3 regions of the Pseudorhizobium halotolerans genome follow, and region 3 is predicted to be linked to each of the others. Evidence: predicted binding sites of a transcription regulator. Region 3 holds the regulator's gene; each other region holds the start of a gene.
The links. The regulator LexA, encoded in region 3, represses DNA repair genes until DNA is damaged. The targets are predictions, from matches to a motif close to TGTTCNNNNTGTGTTCNG.
Positions count from the first base shown of each region.

Region 1: a site for LexA is predicted at 1,121-1,138, ahead of FN060_RS02060 (ImuA family protein). Genes of this name have one in related genera too.
Region 2: a site for LexA is predicted at 1,180-1,197, ahead of FN060_RS10720 (putative DNA modification/repair radical SAM protein). Genes of this name have one in related genera too.

Region 1 covers NZ_CABFWE030000001.1:439,381-441,643, reverse strand. Annotated here, with positions in the region: gene FN060_RS02075 (HpcH/HpaI aldolase/citrate lyase family protein) at 1-327, shown strand, start outside; gene FN060_RS02070 (DUF1737 domain-containing protein) at 324-530, shown strand; gene FN060_RS02065 (metallopeptidase family protein) at 555-992, opposite strand; gene FN060_RS02060 (ImuA family protein) at 1,159-2,082, shown strand; gene FN060_RS02055 (Y-family DNA polymerase) at 2,123-2,263, shown strand, end outside.
Region 2 covers NZ_CABFWE030000005.1:1,184,325-1,186,587, reverse strand. Annotated here, with positions in the region: gene FN060_RS10730 (glycosyltransferase family 4 protein) at 1-479, opposite strand, end outside; gene greA (transcription elongation factor GreA) at 496-972, opposite strand; gene FN060_RS10720 (putative DNA modification/repair radical SAM protein) at 1,203-2,263, shown strand, end outside.
Region 3 covers NZ_CABFWE030000005.1:464,924-467,186, reverse strand. Annotated here, with positions in the region: gene kdsA (3-deoxy-8-phosphooctulonate synthase) at 1-339, opposite strand, end outside; gene lexA (transcriptional repressor LexA) at 540-1,256, shown strand; gene FN060_RS07190 (ComEC/Rec2 family competence protein) at 1,237-2,263, opposite strand, start outside.

The DNA.
Region 1 (2,263 bases), on a different contig from region 3:
GGCCTGGATGTGATCGACAGCGTCTTCAACGATTTCCGCGACACCGGAGAATTAACGGTCGAATGCGCGCAAGGCCGTGCCATGGGTTTCGATGGCAAGATGCTGATCCATCCCGCCCAGATAGAGGTTGCCAACCGTGCGTTCGGACCGTGGGATGAGGAGCTCACGGAGGCCGAAGCAATCATCAACGCCTTTGCCGATCCGGCCGCGGAGGGCCTCAACGTCATCAACATGAACGGGAAAATGGTCGAGCGGCTTCACCTGGAACAGGCGGAACGGCTCATGGCCAAAGCTCGATTGATTTCTGAAAGAAAGACCAAGGCATGAAACTCTACCGCTTCCTGACAGGACCCGACGACGCCTCCTTCTGCCACCGTGTGACCGATGCCTTAAACAAGGGCTGGGAACTGCATGGATCACCCAGCCACAGCTTCAATGCCGCCGAAAACAGGATGTATTGCGGGCAGGCAGTCACGAAGACTGTCGAAGGGAAGGACTATCATCCGGACATGAAGCTCGGCGAGCAGTAGAGTTGGTTCAAGAAGAGGGGCGGATCAGCGATCCGTCGCCTCTTCGGCGCTCGCCTCGATCCGCTCCATATCGTCGTCGCTCAGACCGAAATGGTGACCGATCTCGTGGATCAGCACATGGGTGATGATATCGCCCAGCGTTTCCTCGTTCTCGGCCCAGTAATCCAGGATCGGACGGCGATAGAGCCGGATGCGGTTCGGCAGCTCGCCGGTCTCCATGGAAAAGCGCTCGGAAATGCCGCGCCCTTCGAAGAGGCCGAGCAGGTCGAAGGGCGTTTCCAGCGCCATGTCCTCGAAGATCTCGTCATCCGGGAAATCCTCGATCTCGATGGTCAGATTGGTCGTCAACGCCCGAAATTCTTCCGGCAGGTTGCCATAGGCTTCGATGGCCAACGATTCAAAAGCGCTGAGGGTCGGCGCGTGGCGATCCCGCCAATCGTCGGTTTGGTCTATACGGGCCATAGATGCTCCTTGTTGGAGCTCATATAATCTATTTCCGGAAATTTTCGAGAGGATTCATAGAGCTCCTGAGGAAGCCGGCTCTTCCCTTAAAATGGCTGTTGACTCTTCAGGAGAGCTCTGGAATCCATTAGAACATAAAGTGAACATATCGAATGGAGCTGACGCCATGGCCAAGCATGCCACGGCGCAGGAGAGACTTTTTGCCCTGCGTAAGACGATTGCCAAACTGGAAAGCAAGGCTCCCACGCTGATAAGCGAGGAGCAGGCGCGGGGTGAACAGAAAACCAACCATATCAGATTTCCCCATCGGCTTGCGATCGGCCTTCCAGACATGGATGCAGCACTGGATGGTGGCTTGCCCCTAGATGGCGTAACGGAGATCCGCACATCTGCCATGCGCAATGCCGGAGCAGGCAGTGGTTTTGTTCTGGCGCTGGCGACTCTTATCCAGCGGCAGGCTGAAGCCTCTGCCCTTTTGTGGATCAGCGACAGGTTCTCCAATGGCGAGGCGGGACTGCCCTATCCGGTGGGGCTTGCGCAATATGGTCTCAAGATAAAGCACTTCCTCCAGGCCACACCTCGAAAGCTGGAGGAGGCGTTGTGGCTGGCGGAAACTGCAGTAGCGAGCGGTGCGCTGGCCGCGACCATTCTCGAAATCAGAGGCAATCCTTCTGCATTCGGCCTGTCCGAGAGCCGGAGGCTCAGCTTGCGGGCAAAGGCGGCGAGGCGGCCGATCTTGCTCTTGCGGCATGCGGGCGAGGAAGAGGCGAGCAGCGCCGTCTTCCGATTCCGTGCCGAACCGGGACCCGCTTCGGAGCGAGTCCTTCTCAATGGAGCCATGCTTGGCGGCAGCATCGGCTTTCCAGTCTTCCGTCTGACGCTTGAGAAGAGCCGCAACCCGGCTCCGCTCTCTTTTACCCTGGAGTGGAATTCCCGTGACCGCCTATTCTCCCTCGCCCAGCCACCAGAGTCGTCTCGCCTTTCCATCAGCGGGCCAACGCATTCTGGCATTAGTCTTCCCGCATCTGCCGACGGACCGGATGGCACGCCGGCGCTGGGGCGGCTCGTGGCGTTTGGCCGGGCGTCCTGACCATCCTCCCCTGCTCTGTTCGGGCCGGCGCGACAATGGGGTGCGCCTCACGGCACTGGACGAACTGGCGGTGGAACTGGGCTTGCGGGAAGGTCAGGGTCTTGCCGAGGCGCGAGCCATACATCCGGCAATCGATGTCGCCGAGGAAGATCCCGCCGCCGACAGGGCACTCCTGGAGGCA
Region 2 (2,263 bases), 720 kb from region 3:
AAGCCGGTTGCAGCGATCGTGTCATCCTCTGATCGGGGAGGATGGAAAACGTCGAGGTCGATGCCATGCCGGATGACGGTATGGGGCACTTCCAGGAAGGAGCCGGAGCGGGCGCTGGTCGCAACCACCGCATCCATCCGGCGGATCAGCCACTTCGTATAGCGGGAGTGATGGCGTTGTGCCGCGGAGGTGAAGAGGAGCTTCAGCGGCATGCGCAGCACGGATCGCATCAGGATGCCGGGCAGCATTTCGCTGTTGCGCCGGGCGTGCCAGACCCGGAAACGCGCGCCCGCGGGGCGTTTCCAGAGCTCCGGCAGCTGCGTCCATCGCATCTTCGGCAGGCTGTCGGGAAGTCCAGGCCCCAGCGTGACAATGCCGCGGCCGAGCCGCACCTGTTCGGGCACGAGCTGGACAACGGTCGATGTCACGCCGGACAGGCGCCGCTTGAAGTGCGGCGCGATCACGGTGATGTCTCTCAGCGAGGACAAGGGGGCGTCAGCCCCAGCTGACGGAGAGGATCTCGTAGCCCTTGGAGCCACCCGGCGCATTGACCTCGATCGAGTCGCCGGCTTCCTTGCCGATCATGGCACGGGCGATCGGCGAGGAAACGGAAATCCGTCCCGCCTTCACGTCGGCTTCCTGGTCGCCGACGATCTGGTAGGTCTTTTCCTCCTCAGTATCCTCGTCAACCAGCTTGACGGTAGCGCCGAACTTGATCTTCGAGCCGGACATCTTTGAGAGATCGATGACCTCGGCGCGCGCGATCAGATCCTCGAGTTCGCTGACGCGGCCCTCGTTATGGCTCTGGGCTTCCTTGGCCGCATGGTACTCCGCATTCTCCGAGAGGTCGCCATGGGCGCGTGCCTCTGCGATCGCCTCGATGATGCGGGGACGCTCTTCCTGCTGACGCCAGCGCAGTTCTTCCTGCAACTGGGTGAAGCCATTCTGCGTCATCGGTACCTTTTCGACCATTTCCTTGCCCTTCACGATGCGACCGCGCTCGCCGCGGCCACAAAAAGAAACAGGTTCCGGAGTGAAACTTCGGAACCATCCACACATCAGAATTTCTGGAACTATAACAGAGATCATCGCGAAAGTTCCAGCAATTTCGAGATGGGGCAGGTTGTGCCGGTTTCAAGGTCCCGGCGGACTTGTCACCAGGACCTTGACCCCACGCAAAAGAACATATAGTGAACGCGCTAATGAAGAAGTCGCTAAAAGAACGATTGGCCATTCTCTCCGACGCCGCCAAATATGACGCATCCTGCGCCTCCAGCGGTACCGGCAAGCGCAGCTCGGAGGCTTCCGGCGGATTGGGGTCCACGGAAGGATCGGGTATCTGCCATGCCTATGCACCGGACGGTCGCTGCATCTCGCTCCTGAAGATCCTGCTCACGAACTTCTGCATCTATGACTGCGCCTATTGCATCAATCGCTCGTCCAGCAACGTCGAGCGGGCACGTTTTTCCGTGGAGGAGGTGATCTGGCTGACGCTGGAGTTTTACCGGCGCAACTACATTGAGGGCTTGTTCCTGTCCTCCGGCATCATTCGCTCCTCCGACCACACGATGGAGGAGATGGTGCGGATCGCTCGGGAACTGAGAACGACCCACAACTTCCGCGGCTATATTCATCTCAAGTCCATTCCCGAAGCGTCGCCGCATCTGATTGAGGAGGCGGGACTCTACGCAGATCGGCTGTCGCTCAACATCGAACTGCCGACCGATGCCGGAATCACTCGGTATGCGCCGGAAAAGCAGCCGGATGGAATTCGTCGCTCCATGGGCGAACTGCGGCTCAAGATCGAGGAAATGAGCGAGCCGACGCTGCAGACGAAGCGAAAGCGCCGTTTTGCTCCTGCCGGACAGAGCACACAGATGATCGTCGGCGCGGACGGCGCCAACGACGCAACGATCCTTGGGACGAGCGCGCGGCTCTATGGAAGCTATGGCCTGAAGCGCGTCTACTATTCCGCCTTCAGCCCAATCCCAGACTCGTCGAAGAACCTGCCGCTGATCAAGCCGCCGCTGATGCGCGAGCATCGGCTCTACCAGGCGGACTGGCTCTACCGGTTCTATGGGTTCGACATCGGCGAGATCACCTCGGCGCGCGCAGACGGTATGCTCGATCTGGATCTCGATCCCAAGCTCGCCTGGGCGCTGGGGCATCGCGACCGGTTCCCGGTGGATATCAATCGTGCCGACCGGGAAATGCTTCTGCGAGTGCCGGGGCTCGGCACCAAGACCGTTAAGGCAATCCTCTC
Region 3 (2,263 bases):
CGCGACCAGTGCGCACTGTTCTTCCGTGTGAATGTCGGTGAGAACCGGGAAGCCGAATTCCCTCTTGAGGTCGGCAAAGATTTCCATCGCGCTGTCCAGGCCGATGCCGCGCTTACCCGACAACGATGTCCGGTTCGCCTTGTCGAAGGAGGACTTGTAGACAAGGCCGATCCCGAGCTCGGCGCAGAGCTCCTTGAGCCTTCCGGCGATCATGAAGGCGTGGTCGCGGCTTTCCATCTGGCAGGGGCCGGCAATCAGCGAGAAGCGAGCCTGCTGGGAGAACAACACGCGGCCCTGGCCTTCACCCACGAAAACTTCGGGATTGGGCTTAACGTCCATGGCGGCACTCCTTTCAAGCGGGCATCTGCTCCGTCGCGTGGACCCGGCTGCGGCGGACGCGATGTCCATAACAGCAACCACCGCCTCTGTCACGGAGCCAAGGCATAAGCACGCCGACGCAGCTGGAACTTTAGCCTTGCGGAACACACCCGGAACATATATGGTCTGTTCCGTATTTGTTTCATCGTCAGGGAACCCGGATGCTCACGCGCAAACAGCAGGAACTGCTTCTTTTCATTCACGAGAGGATGAAGGAGTCGGGCGTGCCTCCGTCCTTCGACGAAATGAAGGATGCGCTCGACCTGGCGTCGAAGTCGGGCATTCACCGGCTGATCACTGCGCTCGAGGAGCGCGGCTTCATCCGCCGGCTGCCCAATCGGGCGCGGGCACTTGAGGTCATAAAGCTGCCGGAAGCCTACAGCACCAGCCTGCAGCCGCGCCGCGGCTTCTCGCCGAGCGTCATCGAGGGCAGCCTCGGCAAGCAGAAGCCGGCGCCGGCCCCCTCGCCGATCGCCGCAAGCAACGAGAACGCAAGCACGAGCGTGCCGGTCATGGGACGTATCGCGGCGGGCGTGCCGATCTCGGCGATCCAGAACAATACGCACGACATTGCGGTTCCTGTCGAAATGCTTGGCGCCGGCGAGCACTATGCACTGGAGGTCAAGGGCGACTCGATGATCGAGGCGGGGATCCTGGATGGGGATACGGTCATCATCCGCAACGGCCAGACGGCCAGCCCCGGAGACATTGTCGTGGCTCTCGTCGATGACGAGGAGGCAACGCTGAAGCGGTTCCGCCGCCGCGGTGCCTCGATCGCGCTGGAGGCTGCCAACCCGGCCTATGAGACTCGCATCCTTCCCGCCGATCGGGTGAAGGTTCAGGGAAAGCTCGTCGGCCTCATCCGCCGCTACCACTGATCATTCGCAGCAGCGCTAAGGGAAGCGTTTGGTCGAAGCTGTCATTTCGCCAGTCATAGAGACGGTGGCTGGTCCATGGACGGCGGGTTCCGGCACTTGCCGCGTTGACCCGCCACAGGGACGGGTCGGGACTGCCGTTCAGATAGATTTCGATCGCGCCAGTCTTTCTCAGGCTTGCGGCGTTCAGCAGCACGGCACCCGCGCGACATTCGTCGAACCGCGCGCGAGGGGCGACAACCAGCGCCGCCAGATCGCAGGCGCTTCCTGCTAGTCGCGGATCCTCGACCACGGCAATACTGACTCCGCCCTCATGGGCTACCGCCACGCACCACAGCTTGGGCAGGCAATGGAATCGACCCGCATCAGCTGCGGCGAGAGCGAGCATCGACGACATTTCCGACCGGATCCGGTCACGCTGTTCGTCGATCAGGGCGGCTTTCGCGGAAGGATCGCCTGCCGCCGCAATGCCAATGTCACTTGCCGGAGACATGACCGGAGCGACGGGCTCGGGAAGCAGCAGGGCGCGCTGCCACTGGTCGAAGATGAAGGCTGGCGGGCGCGCACGGTTGGTGGCAAGAACGCTGCCCCGCAGTGCTACGAGCGCGCCGTCGTCGGAGATCAGAATATCAGGTTGGGGCAATCGGTTCGCCTGCGAGCTCAGCGCGAAGGCGAGCGCCATGATCGGCACGCCGACCAGCCTAAGCCGAGTACGCAACAGGGCGATCAGGAAGCCGATCGAGGCGATCGACAGGAACCAGGGATGCTGCCGGCCGGTGCCGACGTCTCCACCCCAGGCAGCCACGTGCTTTGCGACCGCGATGACCGCCTCCAGCCCCAGACCCATCAATTTCAGGAGGGGCGCGTCGAGCCCGAGCGGCATCAACAACATACCGAGCAGGCCAGCCGGCATGACCACGAAGGAGATGATCGGCATCACGGCGAGGTTGGCCGCCAGGCCATAGCCGGCAAGCCGGTGAAAGTGCTCCATCGAATAGATCGCCGTCGAC